DNA from 3 places in the Streptomyces sp. NPDC033174 genome. Region 1 is predicted to be linked to each of the others. Evidence: riboswitches for the same ligand, from Rfam matches in the RefSeq annotation. Region 1 holds a riboswitch; each other region holds the start of a gene.

Region 1 (7,606 bases):
GGGGCGGGGGCAGTTCCGGACGGTCCTGGCCAATCGGCCGTTCCTGTTGTTCGCGCTGGCGATGACCGGGTCGTACGTCCTGTCCTTCCAGGTCTACCTCGCACTGCCGCTCGCGGCCGGGTCCACCGCCGTGACCACCGCGATCTTCGTCGTCTCCGCGCTGGTCACCCTGGGGGGCCAGCTGCGGATCACGGACTGGTGCAAGCGGCGGTGGCCCGGGCAGCGGTGTCTGGTGGCCGGGCTCGCGCTGCTGGGCGCGGCCTTCCTGCTGCCGGTCGCGGTGGGCGGGATCGCGGGGTTGCTGCTGTGCGCGGCGGTTCTCGCGGTCGGGAACGCCGTCCTCTATCCGTTCGAGATGGACACCGTGGTCGCGCTGTCCGGCGGCCGGTGGCCGGCCACGCACTACGGCCTCTACAACACCGTGTGCGGGATCGGCATCACCCTCGGGAACCTCGGCACGGGCGCGCTGCTCGGCGTGGGCGGGTGGCCGGCCCTGCCGTGGCTGGTGCTGTGCGCGGTGGGGCTCGGCTGCGCGGGAGCGGTGGCGGTGCTCGCGCGGGGCGGGCGGCTCGCGCCGGACAGGCCGCGCGAGGAGACGGAGGAGGAGTCGGGCGAGGGGGTGCGGAAGGGCGCCTGACTCCGCGCGAACGCCGGGTCTCCAGCAGTACCGGGCCGCGGCCCAGCACGCGGAGCGCTCGCTGCAGCTCCGCTCACCCGCCTACGCCCGGAGCCGGCTCTTCAGCCGGATGGTGCTGGCTTCGGCCCGGCTCGGCCTCGGCGAGCTGGACCAGGCGTGCGCCCTGGGCGCGGAGGCGGCGCCGGGTCCCGCAGGGCCCGTCGGGTGGTCCGTGGCCCGGTGGGCCGGGCGGTGGGCCGGGCGGGTGGACCCTTCCCCGGTTGGCCGATGGCGAGTCGCCGCACGGCGCGGCTACGGCCAGCCTGGGTGGGGCGCGGTACCGTCCGCAGCCGTCCCCTGCCTTCCGCGGGGCGACTCCAAGGCGGACCGGGCAGGGAGAGCACAGGTGGGGCGACCATCGCGGGGCGGCGGCACCGACGGAGGACGGGGAGGCGGGGACCGGAGCGAGCGCGCGCGCCGGTTCATCCGGGCGCTGCCCGCGCTTCTGATCGTCGGCGGGGTCGTCTACGACCTGGCGACCCCGCCCACCTTCACCGCCGCTCCGCTCTTCTCGGCCGCCCCGCTGATCGCGGCGCCGTTCTTCTCCCTGCGCACGACCCTGGTCACCGGCCTCGCCGCCCTGGCCGCAGTCCTCGGACTGCACATCTACAACGGCACGATCGGCAGGGTCCCGGCGCTGACCGAGATCCTCACCGTGTTCACCGTCTCCGCGCTGGCTCTGCTCATCAACCGGGTCGTCCGGCGCAGCGGTGAGCGGCTGGCGTCCGCGCGGGTGATCGCGGAGACCGCTCAACGGGCGGTGCTGCCCGTTCCCGCCGAGCGGATCAGCGGGCTGCACATCGCGGCGCGGTACGAGGCGGCGCAGGCGGACGCGTTCATCGGCGGGGACCTCTTCGCCGTGCAGGACACGCCGTACGGGGTCCGGCTCGTCGTCGGGGACGTACGCGGCAAGGGGCTCGACGCCGTGGAGGCGGTGGCCATCGTCATCGGGGCCTTCCGGGAGGCCGCCGAGCAGGAGAGAACCCTGGAGGGGGTGGCGCAGCGGCTGGAACGGGCGCTCACCCGGGAGGGCGCCCGCCGGGACGACCTGGACGCCTTCGAGGGGTTCACGACGGCCGTGCTCGCCGAGATCCCACGGGGGGCCGGCGTGCTGCGGGTGGTGAACCGCGGCCATCCCGAGCCGCTGCTGCTGTACGCCGACGGGGGCCTCGGCCGGGTGGAGCCGTCCGAGCCGGCGCTGCCGCTGGGCATGGGAGACCTGGCGGCCTGGCCGGACCGGGCCGACGAGGCGCCGTACCCGCCGGGCGCGACCCTGCTGCTGTACACGGACGGACTGTCCGAGGCGCGTGACGCGAACGGCGTCTTCTACGACCCCGCCGCGCGGCTGGCGGGGCGGATCTTCCCCGGGCCCGGGGAGCTGCTCGACGCTCTGGTGGACGACGTACGGCGGTACACGGGCGGCGGCTCGAACGACGACATGGCGCTGCTCGCGGTGAGCAGGCCGGGAGAGGGTCAGCCCGCGCGGCGCAGGACGATGCCCGTCGTGCCGTAGCCGACGGGGCACACGCTGCGTAGTGGAAGGGCACAACTGCGCATAACAGTTGACGAACGATCAGATCGAACGGGTTTCCGGCGGCTCGCGGGTGGGCTCCCAACTCGCCCGTTTGCGCCTGGTTGTCGCTCATAAGTCCTGGTGAGGGTGGGGAATGATCAAGGGGAACAGCTTGGAATCCGCACCCCCGTCTATTAACGTTCGATAACGCAGTGCGGTCGTCACAACCGTCGCAAGAGGCGGCACCGTGCGCACGCGCCGAATTCCGCAAGGGAACCGGGGAACCACCACCTTGGGGTGAATCGGGTCGAATTGGGCCCGTAGGAGACCTTCCTGCTCCGAACCCGTCAGCTAACCCGGTAGGCGAGAAGGAAGGAAAGGAGTACGCCTCCGTGGCGTCCAACACCCCTGCCCCCGAAGCCCCCTTCGACTCGTTCGGTGCCTCGGGTGCCGCGGGCGCGGGCACCGACACGGTGTGGGAGGAATGGAATCCCACCGAGGACTCCGTCCGCCCCGTGCGTGGCCGGCACCGCGTTGCCAAGCAGCGCTCCAACTTCGCCCGCAGCTCCACCGTCCTCGGCGTCGGGGTCATCGCGGCCGTCGGCGGGGCCGGCATGGCCACCGCGCAGGACAAGCCGCCGGTCTCCATATCGCTGCCCGACCTGCCGGACGCGATCACGGACCATGTGCCGGACGCCTCCTCCCTGCCGGGCATCGGCTCCCTGATGGGGGACGCGGACGGCGGCGAGACCACCGACGGGCAGAACAACCCCGCTCCCCTGACCACCGCCTCCCTGGCCACCGACGCCGGCCCCGGGCAGCGCAGCGGCGCCGACGCGGGCGAGGCCCTGCGCGCCCGGATCCTCCAGCAGGCCGAGCAGCAGAAGGCGTCCGCCGACGCGGAGGCGAAGGCGGCCTCGGAGAAGTCCGCCGCCGAGCAGGCCGCCGCCGAGGCGAAGGCGCAGCAGACGGCCGCGCAGAAGGCCGCGGCCGAGGCGAAGAAGAAGGCGGACGCGGAAGCCGCGGCCAAGGCCGAGGCGGAGCGGCTGGCCAAGCTGGCCGCGAGCTACTCGCTTCCGACCTCCTCATACACGATCACCTCCACCTTCGGTCAGTCCGGTTCGATGTGGTCCTCGGGCTATCACACGGGTCTCGACTTCGCGGCCCCGACGGGCACGCCGGTCAAGGCCGTGCACGGCGGCACCGTCAAGTCGGCGGGCTGGTCCGGCTCGTACGGCTATCGGATCGTCCTCGAGCTGGAGGACGGTACGGAGGTGTGGTTCTGCCACCTGTCGTCGATGACGGTCGGGGCAGGGCAGACGGTCGGGACCGGGGAGACCATCGGGCGGGTGGGCGCGACGGGCAATGTGACGGGCCCGCACCTGCACCTGGAGGTCCACACCCCGGGTGGCGACGGCATCGACCCCGCCGCCTGGCTGCGGGACAAGGGCCTCAGCGTCTGACGGCCGCGCCCGCAAGCCCGTCCGCGCGCTCTGACGCGCCTCACCGCGAACCGCCCGGCCGAGCGCACCGCCCGGCCGGGGCGGTCCCACTCCCGTGAGCATCTGACGGTTGCCGGTGCTCGCACCGTCGCGCCCTCGCACGCCGGCAGCCTGGCGACACCCCCCCGACGCCATGGCTGCCGGTTTCTCCGCAGGGTCAGGAGCGGTACGGGTTGTAGGAGCCGTAGTCCCGGTACGGCGGCGGTGTCCACACCCGGCCCGTGGCCCGCGCCGCGTACGTCAGCGACGGCGCCGCTATCCCCTTGCGCTGCCACAGGTGGTGCAGCAGCTCCTGCTCGCGCGCCATGAAGTCCGGGCCGGCCGCGCCCCGGTGGGCCCGGTGCCGCAGAAACGCCAGGCTCGTCGCGAACGCCTCGTACTCGGCGACCGCGCGGGCCGCCGCCGGGCCGTACGTACGCGCCGCGAAGTCCCTGGCCATGCCGCGCGCCCGCATGGAGGAGAGCGCGAGGGGCTCGGCGGGTGAGAGCCAGCCCGCCGCCGCGTACGCGGGCAGCGATCCGGATATCGTGCGCAGCTCCCGCTGCCGGGTCCATATCGCCAGCCAGGTCAGCAGCCCGAAGGCCGGGACCATGAACGCGCCGTAGACGGCGTAGAAGCCCCACGGGCCGAACAGCGACGACGATCCGTTCCACAGCGCGTGCATGCCCATCGCCAGGGCGAGTCCGAGCAGGGGCAGCACGGTCCGCAGGACGCGCCGACGGCGGGCGAGGAGCGCCGCGACACCGAACCCGATGCCCGTCAGCACGGTGAACAGGGGATGCGCGAACGGCGACATCACGATCCGTACGAAGAAGGTCGCCGCGGTGACGGAAGCGAGACCGCTCGTGCCGAACTCCTGGTCGTCGCCGAAGGCGTTGCCGAGATAGAGGATGTTCTCGGTGAAGGCGAAGCCGGTCGCCGTGAAGCCGCCGACGACGACGCCGTCGACCAGGCCGGTGAAGTCCCGTCTCCGGAACAGGAAGATCAACATGATGGCGGCGGCCTTGGCGCTCTCCTCCACCACCGGGGCGATGACGGTGGCGCCGAGGGTGTCCGCGGAGGACGGGTCGGCGGTCGCGGTGGCGATCCAGCGGGTCGCGAAGGAGTTCGCGAGGATCGCGACGAGCGCGGCGGCGCACGCTCCCCAGGCGAAGGCGAACAGCAGATTCCGCCAGGGGCCCGGCTCGACGCGGTCCAGCCAGCGGAACGCCGCCATGAGGAGGGGGACGGGGAGGGTGGCCAGACCCAGACCCACGAGAAAGCCCTCCGTGCCGGTCTGCTCCCGCACGATCCCCAGGATCACCAGCCCGCACAGCGCGAGAACGGTGAACACCGCGACGAGCCGCACCATCCTGCTGCGCCAGAAGGCGCGGCGCGGCGCGTAACGCCACTGGGCGCGCTCCGGCACGGCCGCGAACGACGGCTCGGCCTCGAAGGCCGGGACCGCTGGGCGCGGATGCGAATGCCGTGCTGCGTGCGAAGGAGACACCCGATGACCCTAGCGAGGGCCACTGACACTCGCGACGGACTTCCGCGTGCGGCCGCCTCCCGCTGTCCGGCCGCCCCCGGCCGTTCCGTGCTCTCCGGCCGTCCTGCCGCCTGCGGCTACTTCCGCCGGAACAGGAGGTCGTGCACGACGTGGCCCTTGTCGAGGCCCTGCCCCTCGAAACGCGTGAGCGGCCGGAAGGCGGGGCGCGGCGCGTAACCGCCGTCGGGCGCGGTGTTCTCGAAGTCCGGATGCGCGGTGAGCACCTCGAGCATCTGCTCGGCGTACTCCTCCCAGTCCGTGGCGCAGTGGAGCACGGCGCCCGGCTTCATCCGGGTCGCGAGCAGGCTCAGGAACTCGGGCTGGATCAGCCGGCGCTTGTGGTGCCGCTTCTTCGGCCAGGGGTCGGGGAAGTACACCCGGACGCCGTCGAGACAGTCCGCCGTGAGCATCTCGCGGAGCAGGATGATCGCGTCGCCGTTCGCGACGCGGATGTTGGACAGGCCGTTGCGGTCGGCGAGGCCGAGCAGGTTCCCCTGGCCGGGCGTATGGACGTCGACCGCGAGGATGCCGGCGCCGGGGTCGTCGGCGGCCATCTGCGCGGTGGCCTCGCCCATGCCGAAGCCGATCTCCAGGACGACCGGAAGCCCTTCGAACATCGCGTCCAGATCCAGGACGCTCCTGCCGTCGATGTCCAGACCCCAGGTCGGCCACAGCTTGAGCAGCGCCTCCGCCTGCCCGGCGGTGACCCGGCTGCGGCGGGGCTGGAAGCTGCGGATCCGCCGCTCGTGGTGCGACCCGGCGGGGTCGGGCTGGGGCCCGCTGCCGTCGGCGAACATGCGGCTGCCGCGACGCGCGGGGACCGGGGCGGGGGAGAGGGCTGCGGATTCCTGGGACTCAGACACAATGCCCCGATTCTACGGCGGGCCGGAGCAGGGGCGCTCAGGAGCGGCCGAGGCGCCCGGCTACAGCGGGTCCAGCGCCCGCCGTGCCACCTCGCGTCCGATCGGGCGTCGGCCCCGGCTACAGCAGGTCCAGCGCGCGCCGTGCCACCTCGCGTCCGATCGGGAGAGACGCCGTCGCGGCGGGGGAGGGGGCGTTCAGTACGTGCACCGTCCTCGGTGCCTCGCGGATGAGGAAGTCGTCCGCCAGGGTGCCGTCCCGCAGGACCGCCTGGGCCCGCACGCCCGCGGGCGCCGGACGCAGGTCGGACTCCTCGACCGAGGGCAGCAGCCGGCGGACCGCGTCCGTGAAGGCCCGCTTCGACAGGGAGCGGCGCAGCTCGCCGGCGCCGTAGCGCCAGTGGCGTCGGGCTATCTGCCAGGATCCGGGCCAGGACACGGTCTCGGCGACCTCCAGGGGCCGGATCACGGACCAGCCGTACCCCTCGCGGGCGAGGGCCGGCACCGCGTTCGGTCCGACGTGGACGCCGCCGTCGATGCCTCGCGTCAGATGCACGCCGAGGAAGGGGAAGGCGGGGTCCGGCACGGGATAGACGAGTCCGCGGACCAGTGAGGGGCGGTTCAGCTCGTAGTACTCGCCCCGGAAGGGGACGATCCGCATCCCGGGGTCGTCGCCCGCGAGGCGGGCCACCCGGTCGCACTGGAGCCCGGCGCAGTTCACCAGGACCCGGCCGCGCACGATCCGCCCGGACGCCGTGCGCACCGCCACGCCCCAGGCGCGCCGGTCGACGGCGGTCACCGCCGCGCCGTACCGGATGTCCGCCCCGGAGGACTCGGCCAGCTGCGCCGCCACCGCCGCGTAGTCGCACACGCCGGTCGTGCCGACGTGGATCGCGGCGAGGCCCCGCACCCGCGGTTCGTACTCCGTGATCTGCGCGGGACCCAGCTCGCGCACCGGAATGCCGTTCTCCCGGCCGCGCTGGACCAGGGCGTGGAGCCGGGGCAGCTCATCCCGGCCGGTGGCGACGATCAGCTTGCCCGTGACCTCGTGCGCGATGCCGTACTCCGCGCAGAATTTGATCATCTCGGCCGCGCCGCGCACGGCGAATCGGGCCTTCAGCGAGCCGGGCCGGTAGTAGATGCCGCTGTGGATCACTCCGCTGTTCCGCCCGGTCTGGTGCCGGGCGGGGCCGGGCTCCTTCTCCAGGACGGTGACGCGCGTCCCGGGCGCGGCGCGGGTGAGCGCGTACGCCGTCGACAGACCGACGATCCCACCGCCGATCACCAGCACATCACAGTCGAAGCCGTCTGCGGACACCTGAGCCACCTCCCACCCCGATAGTGCACTGGCCCACTGACAATGGCCTTAAACCAGGTGGGACGAGGGTCACGCCGGTGTCATCAGCAGCGGCCGTGCCCGCTCCCGCAGCTCGACCACCCGGGGCTCGTCGCCGTACGGCTCCAGCCGGTGCAGCAGATCCCGTACGTACTCCGTCGTACGCGCCGAGGAGATCCGCCCGGCCACCT
Region 2 (7,606 bases), on a different contig from region 1:
GGGCGAGGCCGCGTTCGTGGAGCTGACCGCGATGGTGGCGGTGGAGAACCTGCGCTCGCGGATGAACGCCGCGCTGGGGCTGACGAGCCAGGGCTTCAAGGACCACTGCGAGATCGGCGAGGCCCCCACAAGGGGTGGGGTCGCCGAGGCCGGTGGAACCAGCGCGAACGGTGGGACCAGTGGGACCGGTGGCGTCCCTGAGGCGGCCGGCGCTGGTTCGCACTGAGACTGCCGCGCCCGGGGCGGGCCGTCGCCCGCCCCGGCGACGCGAGCCCGCGCCTGGAGCTCTGGTGGCAGGAGCCCGAGAGCTCCTGAGCCCGGGGGGGTGGCGCGAACCCGAGAGCCTGAGCTCCGGTGGCAGGAGCCCGAGAGCATGGGCTCCGGTGGCTCGAGCCCGAGCGGCCCGAGCCGCCGTGGCGCGAGCCCCGGCGCCCTGCGGCCCGGCGGTCCGCGCCCCGCCGGGCCCCCGAGGTCACAGCGGCAGCAGATCGGGGCGCTTCGGCTCGACGTGGTCGCCGGACGATTCGCCGCGGAGCCTGCGGCCGATCCAGGGCACCAGATACTCGCGCGCCCACTGGATGTCGTCGCGGCGCACTTCGAGGGCACCCCGGGGAGGCAGCGGCGGCCACGGCTGGTCGGGGTCGGCGGGCACCTCGAGGCCCAGGACCTGGCCGGCGCGCAGGGCGACCCGGGTATGGCCCTCGGCCGACAGGTGCAGCCGGTCGTTGTCCCAAGCCCGCCTGTCCTGAATGGACTTGAGGGACCACAGGTCGAGGACGGGGCATCCGTACCGGTCGGCGACGGCACGCACATGGCCGTTGTACGTGGCGATCTTGCCGCGGAGATGACGCAGCAGGGTCACACCGCGTGTGTCGAAACCGGTCGTGACCATCACGGTGCCCACGGCCGAGGTGAGGTCGGCGACGGCGCGCTCGAAGCGTTCGGCGACCTCGTCGGGATCGGTGCCGGGCCGGATGATGTCGTTGCCGCCCGCGCAGAAGGTCACCAGATCGGGGGCGAGTTCCTTCGCCCGGGGGACCTGCTCCTCGACGATCTGGTCGAGGAGGCGTCCGCGTACGGCGAGGTTGGCGTAGCGGAAGCCGTCGTGGTCCTGCTCCGGAAGCCGGTCGGCGAGGAGAACCGCGAGGCGGTCCGCCCAGCCGACGTACATTCCCCCGGGCCCCGGGTCCCCCACCCCTTCGGTAAAGCTGTCGCCGATCGCCGCGTACGAACCGAATACGCCTGTGCCACTGTCTATTGCTCTCGAACGGTCTGCCACGGGACCACATCCTTCCCTTACGGATGTGACCTACGCGACCGTAAGGAGTGGTTGACGGGGCGTGACATATGCCACCGGTCAAGATTCGCCCAAGCCGGAATAGACCGAGGCCCGGCACAGAAGTGCCGGGCCTCGGTACGGGATTCGCGCGGTGCGCCGGGTCAGATGGAGACGCCGTGCTGACGCAGGTACGCGAGCGGGTCGATGTCGGAGCCGTAGCCCGGACCCGTACGGATCTCGAAGTGCAGGTGCGGGCCGGAGGAGTTGCCGGTGGAGCCGGAGAGGCCGATCTCCTGTCCGCCGGTGACGCTCTGGCCGGAGGAGACCGAGAGGGACGAGAGGTGGCCGTACTGCGAGTAGCTGCCGTCGGTGTGCTGGATGACGATCTCGTTGCCGTACGCGCCGCCCCATCCGGCGGAGACGACGGTGCCCGGGCCGACGGCCTTGACGGTCGTGCCGGTGGAGGCCGCGAAGTCGACGCCGGTGTGGTAGCCGGAGGACCACATCGAGCCGGAGGCGTGGTACGGGGTGGTGACGCTCGGGCCGCTGACCGGGGCGGTGAAGCCGGAGGCCGACGTGGAGTCCGGAGTGGACGCCGGGGTCGAGGTCGACGGGGCGGACGCGCGGTCACTGCTGCGGGAGCTGCGCGTCGAGTCGTCGGCCTTGGGGGCCGCCTTGGGAGCCGCCTTCGGTGCGGCCTTGGGGGCCGCCTTGTGCGCGGGCTTGGCCTTGGCGGTGGACTTCGCGCCCAGCGTGAGCTTCATGCCGGGGATGATCAGCGAGGGGTTCTCGCCGACGACCTGGCGGTTGTCCTGGTAGAGCTTCTTCCAGCCACCGGCGAGGTGGTGGTCCGCGGCGATCGTCGAGAGGCAGTCACCGGCGACGACGGAGTACGTCTTCGGTGCGGCCTTGGCGGACTGCGCGGCAGCCTGCTGTGCCGCGGACTTCGCGGCGGCGGCGACGGTGGTCCCCTGCGTCACGGCCGGGGCGCTCGCCTCGGCGGCGTGCGCTCCGGTCGCGCCGATGAGCGGCAGAGCGACGACGGCGCCACCCGTTCCGGCTGCGACGAATCCACGCGTGATCGGGTTGACCTTGGGACGGCGATGCTTACCCTTCGCGGGCATGGCGAATTCCTCTCCGGCGCCTGCGAGGTGAGCTGTCGGGTTCGGGCTGGAGATGCCCGGTCGCGCTGTGGCGCGCCTTAACCCCGAGCCGCCTCCGGAAATCCGGAATCGGCGTTCTTACCTGGGTCCCCCGCTCCTGCCACACGTGGGTGGGTGTGAATTCCGGACGGTGGCAGGATTCGGCGGTCCATCCGGATTGACGGTGACCGTAGACGAGCCGCTCGGCGCTAACAAGCCATCGCATTCATTCGGCAATGGGCGCTGTGATATCGGCGCTGAATTCCGGTCACACTCCGTCGACTCCGGATCATCGATCTCCGTTGTGAGCAAGGAATTCGACTTCCGAGTTCCGCCACGGACTGTCACGTTTATGACGCTGCTCACGTGCCCGCACCCATCTCCCGCATTACCGGGGCACGTCATCTCGAATCACTTAATACGGACAGAACAGTCATTCCATGCGCATTGCACTCAACAGCAAATGTTCTACCGATTGCCGCCAGTTCCTCAGGAACCGGTGTGTCGGAAGGCTCCCGCCGAGATGATTGCCTCAGGAACCGATGTCGTATCGTCGAGGCCGCGCCGCGTCGGCGATCAGCGCCGACGGCAGAACACCTCAGGAGCTCTCGTGACGCAGCAGCTGCCGCAGGTCCCGTCGACCGAACCCGAGCTGACCGGAGTCCGGAATTTCCGGGACGTGGGCGGGCTGCCGACCGTGGACGGGCGGACCGTGCGGTACGGGCGGCTCTTCCGCAGCGGGCATCTGGCCCACGCCACCGATGACGACGCGGCCTTCCTCGCCGGTCTCGGGCTGCACACGATCTTCGACTTCCGCAACGCCGCCGACCAGAAGGTGGAGGGCCCGGACGTCGCCCTGCCCGGCGTACGGAACGTGAACATCCCGCTCAACGACCCTGCGGACGGCAAGGAGTTCTGGAAGATGGTCAGCGGTGGCGACCTCGCCCAGCTGCGCTCCCTCCTCGGCGACGGCAAGGCCGCCGCCCGCATGACGCGGACGTACCGCGAGATCATCACGGACCGCACCGCCGAGCACAGCCGTGTCCTGCACGCCATGGCCGAGGACAGCGTCCCCGCGCTGATGCACTGCGCGGCCGGCAAGGACCGTGCGGGCCTCTCCATCGCCGTGTCCCTGCTCGCGGTCGGCGTCGAGCGCGAGGCGATCGAGACGGACTACCTCAAGTCCAACGACCCCCACCGCCGTTACAAGGTCCGCCGCAGCAGCACGTCGGCCGAGGCCATGTCCCCGGAGGTCATGGAACTGCTCGGCCCCCTCTTCGACGCGCGCGCGGAGTACCTCTCCGCCGCCTTCGACACCATCGAGACGAACTGGGGCAGCGTCGAGCGGTACCTCTCCGAGGGCCTCAAGCTCGCCCCGGAGACCCGCGAGCGGCTGCGCTTCGCCCTCCTCCAGGACTAGCGGGAGCCCAGAACCGGCGGGGAACCGGCCCTACTGGTTCTGACCGCCGAGCAGGAACAGCAGATAGAGGAACGCCGCGAAGAGGTGTCCGGCGACCAGGTAGGCGAAGAGGCGGATGACCAGCCCCCGGGGGAACTTCTTCTCCTCGGTGGACGGTACGGATGCTGATTTGTCGGACATTCGAGGGTCCTTTTCGTGAGGACGGCGGCGGCGAGGGCGGGTCAGCGGCGAGGGGCTCCGCCACCGAGGCACAGCTCGGCGGCGGGACTCTGCAGCAGGGTGTGGACGAAGAGCAGCTCGGCGCCGCCGCGCGTGGCGGCGCCGATCCGGTGCGGGGTGAGCGAGTCGAAGTGCGCGCTGTCCCCCGGCTCGAGGACATGCACGGCGTCGCCCAGGGCGAGACGCACCCGGCCTTCCAGTACGTGGAGCCACTCCTCCCCCGGGTGGACACGGACCAGGTCGTCCCGGGTGGCGTACGGGACCTGGACACGCAGCGCCTGCATGGCCCGTCCGGGCCCGCCGGCCTGGTGGTAGATCCATCCGTCCGCCTCGGCGGGCTCGGCGCTCCCCGCGCGGACGATGGGATCCCGCTCGGGCGGCACCTCCCCGAGCAGTTCGGACACCGTGGTGCCGTAGATGCGGGCAAGGGCGAGCAGCATGGGCAGCGAGGGCTGCCGACGGCCCGTCTCCAGCCGGGAGAGGTGGGCCGGGGAGAGTCCGGCGCGACGGGCGGCCGTCTCCAGGGTGAGCCCCTGGCGCCGGCGCAGGCCCCTCAGCCGGGGCGCCACGTCTGGGAGGGCGTCCGGCATCACGTCGCCGTCGAACGTGTCGTCGACCGCGCCGTCGGACACCACAGTGCCCGGCGCCCGGTCCGGGAGTTCCGCGGACGACGCCGCCCCGTCCGCTCCTGCGGCAGAATCGCTCATGGGTCCATTGCGCCAGGGTTTTTCCTCTGGGGCAATTTTCTTGCCCCAGAGGCAAACCCGACCGTCGGCGGTCCGCCGGGTTCAGCGCTGTGCGACGGCCTGCTTGACCAGCGTTCTGCCGAAGTCCCACATCAGCCCGCCCCCGCCGTGGGCCTCGTCCATCACGGCGGTGAAGGCTTCCACGAACCGGTCCACGTCCGCGTCGTCGATCACCAACGGCGGGATCAGCTTGATCACTTCCATGTGATCGCCGGACACCTGCGTGAGGATCCGGTGCCGCTGGAGCAGCGGCACGACGACCATCTGGGCGAAGAGTCCCTTGCGGGCCGCCTGGAGCATCGTCCAGCGGCTGCGCAGACCGAGCGACGACGGCCTGCCGAACTCGATCCCGATCATCAGCCCGCGTCCGCGCACGTCGTGAAGCAGTTCGTACCGGGGTACGAGCGCGGCGAGGCGCGAGCGCAGCAGATCACCGGTACGGCGCGCGTGGGCCACGGTCTCCTCGTTCTCCATCACCGAGAGGACGGCGAGCCCGGCGGCCATGGCCTGGGCGTTCGAGCCGAAGCTGGCCGAGTGGACGAGCACACGGTCCATGGACGAGTAGACCTTCTTGAAGATCCAGTCCTTGCCGAGGGTGGCGCCGACGGGCACATAGCCGCCGGAGAGCGCCTTGGCGACGCACACCAGGTCCGGTTCGACCCCCATCTCGTGCTGGTAGGCGTAGAAGTCGCCGGTCCTGCCGAGGCCGGTCTGCACCTCGTCGGCGATCAGCAGGGCCTTGTGCCGGCGCAGCAGCTCCTGGGCGGCGCCCAGGAACCCCGGCGGGGCCTCGCGCACGCCCTTGCCCTGGATGGGCTCCACGACGAACGCGGCCACGTCCCCCTTCCGCAGCTCCCGCTCCAGGGCGGCGAGGTCTCCGAGCTCGATCGCCGTGTCGGGCAGCAGCGGTGCGAAGCCGTCCCGGAAGCCGCTCTCGCCGTTGACCGACAGCGAGCCGGTGGTCAGGCCGTGGAAGGCGTGGGCGCAGTAGAGGATCCGCGGCCTCCCGGTCGCGAAGCGGGCGAATTTGAGCGCGGTCTCCACCGCCTCCGTACCGCTGTTGCCGAAGAAGACCCGGTCCAGGTGAGGGCTGTGGGCGAGCAGCTTCTCGGCGAGCAGCCCGGGCAGCGGCTGGCAGTCGAACCGGGTCAGATCGGCGAGCGAAGCGTCGAGGACGTCGTGCAGGGCCTTGCGGACGACCGGATGGTGGCGGCCGAGGCCCATCACCCCGAAGCCGGCCAGCATGTCGAGGTAGTCGTTGCCGTCGGCGTCCCAGAAGTGGGCGCCCTGCGCCCGCTCGTAGTACTTGTCGAACCCGAGGGTGTGGAGCATGCGCGGCAGCTGGTGGTTGAGGTGTCGGGTGTGCAGCTCGTAGCGCTCCGCGCCGCGCTCGGCGAGCAGCCGACCCAGGTCGAAATCCTTGCTGGTCGGCGCCCCCGTCGGCGTCCCCATCGGCGTCGTCATCGACCGTTCTCCTTGGGCTTTCCGGGTTCCCCGGGATCCTTGGGCTCCCGCGGCTGCTTCGGCACCACGGATTCCTTCATGTCGCCGGCCTCCGGGGACGGCGACCTCTCGTACTCCGTGGGCTCCGGCGCCCCCTGGTCCTCGGGGGCCTCGCCGGGCCTCCTGCGTGCCAGGGCGGCGCTGATCCGTCCCGCGATCTCGACCGGGGTCAGTCCGATGTCGGCCAGGACCTCACCGCGCTTGCCGTGTGCGAGGAACTGCTCCGGGATGCCGAAGGTGCGCAGTGGCACGTCCACATCCGCGTCCCGCAGCGCCTGCCCCACCGCCGAACCGACCCCGCCGGCACGGCTGTTGTCCTCGACGACCGCGACGAGCCGGTGCCCGGCGGCGAGCGGCGGGAGCTGTTCGTCGACCGGCTTCACCCAGCGCGGGTCGACGACCGTGCACCGGATGCCGCGCCCGGCCAGCAGCTCGGCGGCGTGCAGGCAGACCGGCGCCATGACGCCGACGGCCACGAGCAGCACATCGGGGTCCTCTGCCTGCCGCAGTACGTCCATCCCGCCGATGCGGCCGACGGCGGGCACGGCCTCTCCCACCGGTTCCTTGGGGAAGCGCAGCAGGGTCGGCGCGTCGGCCACCTCCACGGCCTCGCGCAGCTGCCCCCGCAGCTGGTCGGCGTCCCTCGGCGCGGCGATCCGCAGCCCGGGCACGACCTGGAGGACGGACATGTCCCACATCCCGTTGTGCGACGCCCCGTCGGCGCCGGTCACACCCGCACGGTCGAGTACGAAGGTGACACCGCACCGGTGCAGTGCCACATCCATCAGCAGCTGGTCGAACGCGCGGTTGAGGAAGGTGGCGTAGACGGCGACGACCGGGTGCAGCCCGCCGGTGGCGAGACCGGCCGCCGACACCACGGCGTGCTGCTCGGCGATCCCGACGTCCCAGACCCGCTCGGGGAAGCGCTCGGCGAACGCGGTGAGCCCGACCGGGTGCAGCATGGCGGCGGTGATCGCCACGATGTCCGGCCGCTCGGCCCCGAGGGCGGCGATCTCCTCGCCGAAGACGGAGGTCCACGAGGGCCCGTCGGCGGGAACGAGCGGCGCGCAGGTCAGCAGGTCCATCGCGCCGACCGCGTGGAACCGGTCGGCCTCGTCCCGGAGGGCCGGCGGATAGCCCCGGCCCTTCTCGGTCAGACAGTGGACCAGTACGGGCCCGTGGAACCGTTTCGCCCGCCGCAGCGCCGACTCCACGGCCGCGATGTCGTGCCCGTCGACCGGCCCCACGTACTTGAGCCCCAGGTCCTCGAAGAGGCCCTGGGGCGCGAAGGTGTCCT
Region 3 (7,606 bases), on a different contig from region 1:
GCGAGGGCGGCACGGAAGTCGTCGGGGGTGGCCGCCGTCGTCAGGTCGCGCGGGTGGAGCGGGCGCAGCCCCTCGGTCAGACAGGCGTCATAGGTGAGCAGGCCCAGCGATTCGGAATTGCCGAGGATGGCGACCCTGGGGCCCGCGGGGAGCGGCTGGCCCGCGAGGAGGAGACCGGCGTCGACGAGTTCGGTGACCGTGTCGACGCGGATGACCCCCGCCTGGCGCAGCAGGGCGGAGACGGTGGTGTGCGGGATCCGGGTGATCGGCACGGCGTGCCCGGGGGGCGCACTGCCGCTGTGCCGTGCGCCCTTGACCACCACGACGGGCTTCACGGCGGCTGTGCGCCGTGCGAGCCGGGTGAACTTGCGCGGGTTGCCGATCGATTCGAGGTAGAGGAGGACCACATCGGTCTCGGGGTCGTCGTACCAGTGCTGGAGCAGGTCGTTCCCGGAGACGTCCGCGCGGTTGCCGGCCGAGATGAAGGAGGAGAGGCCCGCGCCGCGCCGGTGCAGCCCGGCCAGCAGGGCGATGCCGATGGCACCGGACTGCGTGAACAGGCCGATGCGCCCGGCCGCCGGTGACTGCGGGGCCAGCGAGGCGTTCATCCGTACGTCCGGCGCGGTGTTGATGATCCCGAAGGCGTTGGGACCGATGATCCGCATTCCGTAGGAGCGGGCCTGGCGCACCAGTTCCCGCTGCCGCTCCCGGCCCTCGGCGCCGCTCTCCGCGTATCCGGCCGACAGGACGACCAGGCCGCGCACCCCGTGTTCGCCGCAGTCGGCGGCGGCACTCGGGACGCGCGTGGCGGGGACGGCGACGATCGCCAGGTCGACCGGCTCACCGATGTCGGCGACGATGTCGCCGACCGAGCGGTAGGCCGGCACGCCGTCGATCTCGCTGCGGCCCTCGGGGAAGGCCGTGTTCACGGCGTAGGTACGCCCGGTGTAGCCGGCTTCGAGGAGGTTGCGCAGGACCGTGCGGCCGACCCCGCCGGGCGCCCGGCCGGTGCCGATGACGGCGATGGAGCCGGGGGCGAGAAGGCGCTGTACGGACCGTGCCTCGGCGCGCTGCTCGCGGGCGCGCTGCACGGCGAGCGACCGGTCGGTGGGCTCCAGGTCGAGCTGGAGGCGTACGGCTCCGTCCTCGAAGCTCCGCTTCTGGGTGTACCCGGCGTCCGTGAACACCTTGATCATCTTCGAGTTGGCAGGCAGCACCTCCGCTGCGAACCGCCGGATGTCGCGCTCCCGCGCCACGGCCGCGATGTGTTCGAGGAGCGCGGAGGCGACCCCCCTGCCCTGGTGCGCGTCCTGGACGAGGAAGGCGACCTCGGCCTCGTCGGAGACAGGAGGCGCGGGCGCGGAGGGCCCCCCGCCGGGGGTGGCGGCGGGCGACGGGCGCGAGCTCGCGGGCAGCCCCCGTTCGTCGATCCGGTCGTAGCGGACGGTCGCGATGAACTCACCGCCGACGGTGGCCGCCAGGCCCACCCGGTCGACGAAGTCGTGGTGGGTGAAGCGGTGGACGTCCTTGGCGGAGAGCCGGGGGTAGGGCGCGAAGAAGCGGTAGTACTTCGACTCCGGCGAGACCTGCTCGTAGAAGCTGACGAGCCGCTCGGCGTCGTCCGCCGTGATCGGCCGGATGCGGGCGGTGCCACCGTCGCGCAGCACGACATCGGCTTCCCAGTGATCGGGATAGGCGTGTTCCGGCTGATCCGACGGGGTCTGCATGGGGCCAAGCGTACGGTGGAGGCACCGGTCGTGGAGGGTGTCGGAACCAGGCGATCCGAGAAGGGCGCGCCGTCGTCCCACGAGGCCGGCGCTCGGCACGAGCACCCCGCAGCACATGAGAGACTGGTCTAGACAACCGCTGAGACTGGCTAAGACCCGAAGGGCAACACCATGGCAGAGCGTCGCGTCAACGTCGGCTGGGCCGAGGGCCTGCACGCCCGCCCCGCGTCCATCTTCGTCCGTGCCGCCACGGCCTCCGGCGTCCCCGTGACGATCGCCAAGGCCGACGGCAACCCGGTCAACGCCGCGTCCATGCTGGCGGTGCTCGGTCTTGGCGCCCAGGGTGGCGAGGAGATCCTGCTCGCGTCGGAGGCCGAGGGCGCCGAGGTGGCCCTGGACCGTCTGGCGAAGCTGGTCGCCGAGGGTCTCGACGAGCTCCCCGAGACCGTCTGAACCATCGGGGCGCAGGCGCGCTCGGCGGCATTTCGAATTGCGGCGGAGCCGCACTGACCGGGAATTCTCCCGGCAGTGCGGCTCTTCTGCTTTTCGCCGCCTCTATTCCCCGTCGGCGGGCAGCAGAATTAACGCCCCTCATTTCCTCGTTCTTTGTATACGGCGCGTTTGTTAATTCCGGGCGCTCGCGGTGTTTACTGCGTGTTGCGAGGTTCTCACAGGGCCGCGCAACCGGTGCATGGGAACCGAACGCTCGGCGTGCAGCGCGGTCAGCGCCCTGGCCCGCTCCGCGTCGCCGCGCGCCACGGCGTCGACGATCGCGCCGTGCTCGGCCCAGGCCTCGACCGGCTCCGCCGGGAGTTCGACCGCGTACATCCAGGCGATCTTGTGCCGCAGCTGGGTGAGCAGTGCGGTGAGTCCGGGGCTGCCGGACGCCTGGGCCAGCGTCTCGTGGAACCAGCCGCCCAGCGAGCGCAGATCCTCGCCCTGGCCGCGCCTGGCCCGCTCCTGACCCAGCCTGACCAGGCCGCGCAGCACCTTGAGATGGGCCTCGGTGCGACGCTGGGCGGCGCGCGCGGCCCCCATCGGCTCCAGCAGCGTACGGATCTCCAGAAGGTCGGCGGCCTCCCGGTCGCTCGGCTCGGCGACACAGGCGCCGGCGTGGCGGCGCGTGACGACGAAGCCCTCGGACTCCAGGGTGCGCAGGGCCTCGCGGACCGGGACGCGCGAGACTCCGTAGCGGCGCGCGAGCTGTTCCTCGGTCAGCCGGCTGCCGCGTTCGAAGACACCCGCGACGATGTCGTCGCGGATCGCCGTGCATACCGAATGCGCGGGAATGCGCATGTTCAACCTCCGCCTTAATCCGCGCGAAACCCATCCGACCGATGCCGGTTCGTGAACTGCCTGTTAGTGAACTGTATTGCAGCGGGACGGGATTTCCGATGGCTGCCGGTAATCCATGGATATCTTTTGGCCAGAACACCCGGCGGCGTGCTCCCGGTACGCCGAAGGCCCCGGCTCGCGAGGAGCCGGGGCCTTCGGGACGCGCGGGGCGCGAGAAGCGGATGGGTCGGGGTCAGACGTTGACGCCCTTGGAGCGCAGGTAGGCGATCGGGTCGATGTCGGAGCCGTACTCCGGGCTCGTCCGGGCCTCGAAGTGCAGGTGCGGGCCGGTGGAGTTGCCCGTCGAGCCGGAGAGGCCGATCTGCTGGCCCGGCGTGACGGACTGGCCGACCGAGACACCGATCGACGAGAGGTGGCCGTACTGCGTGTACGTGCCGTCCTTCATCCGGATCACGATGTTGTTGCCGTACGCGCCGCCCCAGCCGGCCTCCACGACGGTGCCGGAACCGACGGCCACGACCTTGGTGCCGGAGGCGGCCCGGAAGTCGACGCCGGAGTGGCTGCCCGAGGACCAGAGCGAGCCGCCGGTCTTGTAGCCGGTGGTGACGAACGAGCCGGCGATCGGGAGACGGTAGGAGTTGAGGAGCTTGCGCTCGGCCTCACGGGCGGCGCGCTCCTTGGCCTCGCGGATCTCCTTGGCGCGGGCCTCGGCCTTGCGCTTGGCCTCGGCACGGGCCTTCGCCTCCGCCTTCGCCCTGGCGATGGCCTCCACGGCCTCCCGCTCCTGGGCGGCGGCCTGCGCGTTGATGCGGTCGGCGAGCGAGTCGACGACCACGGCCTGGGTGAGGCCGGTGTCCACGGGGAGGGGCTCCGTGTCGGCGGCGAGCGCCGGGGAGGCGAGGGATCCGATGACGCCGGTGGTGGCGAGCGCCGCGACTCCGGCGACGTGCGCGCTTCGGCGGGTCAGGCGGCTCGGGGCACGGTGCTTCCCGGTGGCACGGGTGAACGCCATGTAGTGGCTGATCCTTTCCTTCCTTCTCGCCTACCGGGTTAGCTGACGGGTTCGGAGCAGGAAGGTCTCCTACGGGCCCCTCCGCACGCGAGGCGCGAAGGCGTCCGATTCACCCCAGGGACTGATTGGGTCCCCGGCTCCCCAGGCTCGCGCCTGACGGGGACTCGGCGATGGCTGCCCGATGCCGCGGGTGCGGCGGGTGCAACTGGCGGACAGCGCCCATGACGCTAAGCGGATCGTCTTTCAATCACCAAACAGACACGCTGTTTTGTAGTGCACGCCACAGGCCATACACCCAGCTTCCCTCCCAATCCAGACAAAAGGGAAGACCCCGACGTAACGTGACGTCGGGGTCCTCGATCCTCGGGACGCGCTCAATCAGCCGGTGACGACGGTCACTTCGCCGATGCCGAGCGCCCTGACGGGCTCCTCGATCTCCGCGGCGTCACCCACGAGCACCGTCACCAGACGGTCCACCGGGAAGGCGTTGACGACGGCCGCCGTCGCCTCGACCGTGCCGGTCTCCGCGAGGCGCGCGTACAGCTGCGCCTGGAAGTCGTCGGGGAGGTGCTGCTCGACCTGGTCGGCGAGCGTGGCGGCGACGGACGCCGCCGTCTCGTACTTGAGCGGGGCCACACCCACCAGGTTCTGCACCGCCACGTCGCGCTCGGCGTCGGTGAGCCCCTCGGCGGCGAGCTTGCGCAGGACCTTCCACAGATCGTCCAGCGCCGGGCCGGTGTTGGGGGTGTCGACCGAGCCGCTGATCGCGAGCATCGCGGCGCCCGTGGCCCCTCCCGGCGACGTGGGGGCGGACGAGCGCAGCACCTGCCCGAAGGCCCGCACGCCGTAGGTGTAGCCCTTCTCCTCGCGCAGGACACGGTCCAGACGGGACGTCAGGGTCCCGCCGAGGCAGTACGTACCGAGCACCTGGGCCGGCCACACACGGTCGTGCCGGTCGGGTCCGATGCGGCCGATCAGCAGCTGCGTCTGCACGGCGCCGGGACGGTCCACGATGACGACACGGCCGGTGTCGTCGGCGGTGATCGGCGGCACCGGGCGGGGCTCGGCGGTGTTCCCGGTCCAGTCGCCGATGGAGTCGGCGAGCACCGCGTCCAGGTCGACGTCCGTGAGATCGCCGACGATCACCGCGGTGGCCGTGGCGGGCCGGACATGGGCTTCGTAGAAGGCCCGCACGGCGGCCGAGTCGATGCCGGCGACGGTCTCCTCGGTGCCCTGGCGCGGACGCGACATGCGCGAGGAGGCCGGGAACAGCTCCTTGGAGAGCTGCTTGGCCGCGCGGCGACCCGGGTTGGCCGTCTCGTGCGGGATCTCGTCGAGGCGGTTGCGTACGAGACGCTCGATCTCGGTGTCGACGAAGGCGGGCGCGCGCAGCGCCTCGGCGAGCAGGCCGAGCGCCTTCGGCAGCCGGGAGACCGGGACTTCGAGCGAGACCCGGACACCCGGGTGGTCGGCATGCGCGTCCAGCGTGGCGCCGCAGCGCTCCAGCTCCGCCGCGAACTCCTCCGCGGTGTGCTTGTCGGTGCCCTCCGACAGGGCGCGCGCCATGATCGTCGCGACGCCGTCGAGGCCCTCCGGCTCGGCGTCCAGCGGGGCGTCGAGGAAGATCTCGACGGCCACGACCTGCTGGCCGGGGCGGTGGCAGCGCAGCACCGTCAGACCGTTGTCGAGACGGCCGCGGTCCGGAGCCGGGAAGGCCCACGGCGTCGCGGTGCCCGGCTGCGGCTGCGGGTGGAAGTCCATGCTGGTCAAAGACACGGCAGCGTCGCTCACTGGTCCGCTCCCTCTTCCTCGTCGCTCTGCTCGGCGGTCTCGGCGCCGGCCTCTGCATCTGCCTGGACGGGCTCGTAGACCAGCACCGCCCTGTTGTCGGGGCGCAGCCGGGCCTTGGCGACCGCCTGCACCTCCTCCGCGGTGATGTCGAGCACCCGGTGGACGGCGCTCAGGGCCAGCTGCGGGTCACCGAACAGGACCGCGAAGCGGCACAGTTCGTCCGCGCGGCCCGCGACCGTGCCGAGCCGGTCCAGCCACTCGCGCTCCAACTGGGCCTGCGCGCGCTCCATCTCCTCGGGCGTGGGGCCCTCGGCGGCGAAGCGGGCGAGCTCCTCGTCGACCGCCGACTCGATGTGCGGCACCTCGACGCCGCCGGACGTCTTCACGTCCAGCCAGCCCAGCGAGGGCGCGCCGGCCAGGCGCAGGAGCCCGAAGCCGGCCGCGACGGCGGTCCGGTCGCGCCGCACCAGCCGGTTGTGCAGCCGGGACGACTCGCCGCCGCCGAGCACGGTCAGGGCAAGGTCCGCGGCGTCGCACTCGCGCGTGCCGTCGTGGGGCAGCCGGTAGGCGGCCATCAGCGCGCGCGCCGGCACCTCCTCCTCGACGACCTCGCGCAGCTGCTCACCGATGATCTCGGGCAGCGTGCCGTCGCGCGGCGGCTGCTTGCCGTCGTGCGAGGGGATGGAGCCGAAGTACTTCTCGATCCAGGCGAGCGTCCGCTCGGGGTCGATGTCACCGACGACCGACAGCACCGCGTTGTTCGGCGCGTAGTACGTCCGGAAGAAGTTCCGCGCGTCCTCCAGCGTCGCCGCGTCCAGGTCGGCCATCGAGCCGATCGGGGTGTGGTGGTACGGGTGCCCCTCCGGGTAGGCGAGGGCGGTCAGCTTCTCGAAGGCGGTGCCGTAGGGCACGTTGTCGTACCGCTGGCGGCGCTCGTTCTTGACCACGTCGCGCTGGTTCTCCATGGACTCGTCGTCCAGGGCGGCCAGCAGCGAGCCCATCCGGTCGGCCTCCAGCCAGAGCGCCAGCTCCAGCTGGTGGGCCGGCATGGTCTCGAAGTAGTTGGTGCGCTCGAAGCTGGTGGTGCCGTTGAGCGAGCCGCCGGCGCCCTGCACCAGCTCGAAGTGACCGTTGCCCTGCACCTGCTTCGAGCCCTGGAACATCAGGTGCTCGAAGAGGTGGGCGAGGCCCGTCCGCCCCGCCACCTCGTGGCGCGAGCCGACGTCGTACCAGAGGCACACCGCGGCGACCGGGGTCAGGTGGTCCTCGGAGAGCACCACGCGCAGGCCGTTGGCCAGGCGGTGCTCGGTCGCTGTCAGGCCGCCGGAGCCGGCCTGGGCTGTGGCCGTGTGACCCATGGGCATGTACGTCCCTTCGATCGCTATATGGAAAAGTCCTGCCACTGTATGCAAGCGCACTGACGCCTGGCGAAGTTCCCGGCCCGGGGTACCGTCCCTCTTCCGGGTCGCGGTCGGGGCTGTCAGTGGGACGGTCCACAATGGTCCGCGTCAGATCAACCATGTTGGTAAGGAGCCGCAGCCGCGATGGCCCGCCGCAGCACGAAGACCGCGCCGCCCGACGACTTCGAGGAGAAGATCCTCGACATCGACGTCGTCGACGAAATGCAGGGCTCCTTCCTCGAGTACGCGTACTCGGTGATCTACTCCCGGGCCCTGCCGGACGCACGCGACGGCATGAAGCCGGTGCACCGCCGCATCGTCTACCAGATGAACGAGATGGGGCTGCGGCCGGAGCGCGGCTATGTGAAGTGCGCCCGGGT

Evidence for each region. Region 1 has a riboswitch for cyclic di-AMP ahead of ACZ5VC_RS13550 (M23 family metallopeptidase). Riboswitches for the same ligand answer to the same signal wherever they lie in the genome.
Region 2: another riboswitch for cyclic di-AMP. It lies ahead of ACZ5VC_RS22340 (M23 family metallopeptidase); the one in region 1 lies ahead of ACZ5VC_RS13550 (M23 family metallopeptidase).
Region 3: another riboswitch for cyclic di-AMP. It lies ahead of ACZ5VC_RS17385 (M23 family metallopeptidase); the one in region 1 lies ahead of ACZ5VC_RS13550 (M23 family metallopeptidase).

Annotation. Positions count from the first base shown of each region.
Region 1 covers NZ_JBVIPQ010000004.1:16,995-24,600, reverse strand. Annotated here, with positions in the region: gene ACZ5VC_RS13560 (MFS transporter) at 1-637, shown strand, start outside; gene ACZ5VC_RS13555 (PP2C family protein-serine/threonine phosphatase) at 1,023-2,189, shown strand; cyclic di-AMP (ydaO/yuaA leader) riboswitch at 2,436-2,570, shown strand; gene ACZ5VC_RS13550 (M23 family metallopeptidase) at 2,582-3,652, shown strand; gene ACZ5VC_RS13545 (PrsW family intramembrane metalloprotease) at 3,849-5,180, opposite strand; gene trmB (tRNA (guanosine(46)-N7)-methyltransferase TrmB) at 5,297-6,016, opposite strand; gene lhgO (L-2-hydroxyglutarate oxidase) at 6,201-7,397, opposite strand; gene ACZ5VC_RS13530 (MFS transporter) at 7,467-7,606, opposite strand, start outside.
Region 2 covers NZ_JBVIPQ010000007.1:54,323-61,928, reverse strand. Annotated here, with positions in the region: gene ACZ5VC_RS22350 (carboxymuconolactone decarboxylase family protein) at 1-226, shown strand, start outside; gene ACZ5VC_RS22345 (SGNH/GDSL hydrolase family protein) at 473-1,279, opposite strand; gene ACZ5VC_RS22340 (M23 family metallopeptidase) at 1,441-2,403, opposite strand; cyclic di-AMP (ydaO/yuaA leader) riboswitch at 2,406-2,565, opposite strand; gene ACZ5VC_RS22335 (tyrosine-protein phosphatase) at 3,032-3,841, shown strand; gene ACZ5VC_RS22330 (DUF6126 family protein) at 3,872-4,021, opposite strand; gene ACZ5VC_RS22325 (helix-turn-helix domain-containing protein) at 4,063-4,650, opposite strand; gene ACZ5VC_RS22320 (aspartate aminotransferase family protein) at 4,849-6,270, opposite strand; gene dxs (1-deoxy-D-xylulose-5-phosphate synthase) at 6,267-7,606, opposite strand, start outside.
Region 3 covers NZ_JBVIPQ010000005.1:105,142-112,747, reverse strand. Annotated here, with positions in the region: gene ACZ5VC_RS17400 (bifunctional acetate--CoA ligase family protein/GNAT family N-acetyltransferase) at 1-1,727, opposite strand, end outside; gene ACZ5VC_RS17395 (HPr family phosphocarrier protein) at 1,899-2,180, shown strand; gene ACZ5VC_RS17390 (GntR family transcriptional regulator) at 2,352-3,023, opposite strand; gene ACZ5VC_RS17385 (M23 family metallopeptidase) at 3,256-4,035, opposite strand; cyclic di-AMP (ydaO/yuaA leader) riboswitch at 4,049-4,215, opposite strand; gene ACZ5VC_RS17380 (M16 family metallopeptidase) at 4,414-5,796, opposite strand; gene ACZ5VC_RS17375 (M16 family metallopeptidase) at 5,823-7,190, opposite strand; gene ACZ5VC_RS17370 (DNA gyrase/topoisomerase IV subunit A) at 7,371-7,606, shown strand, end outside.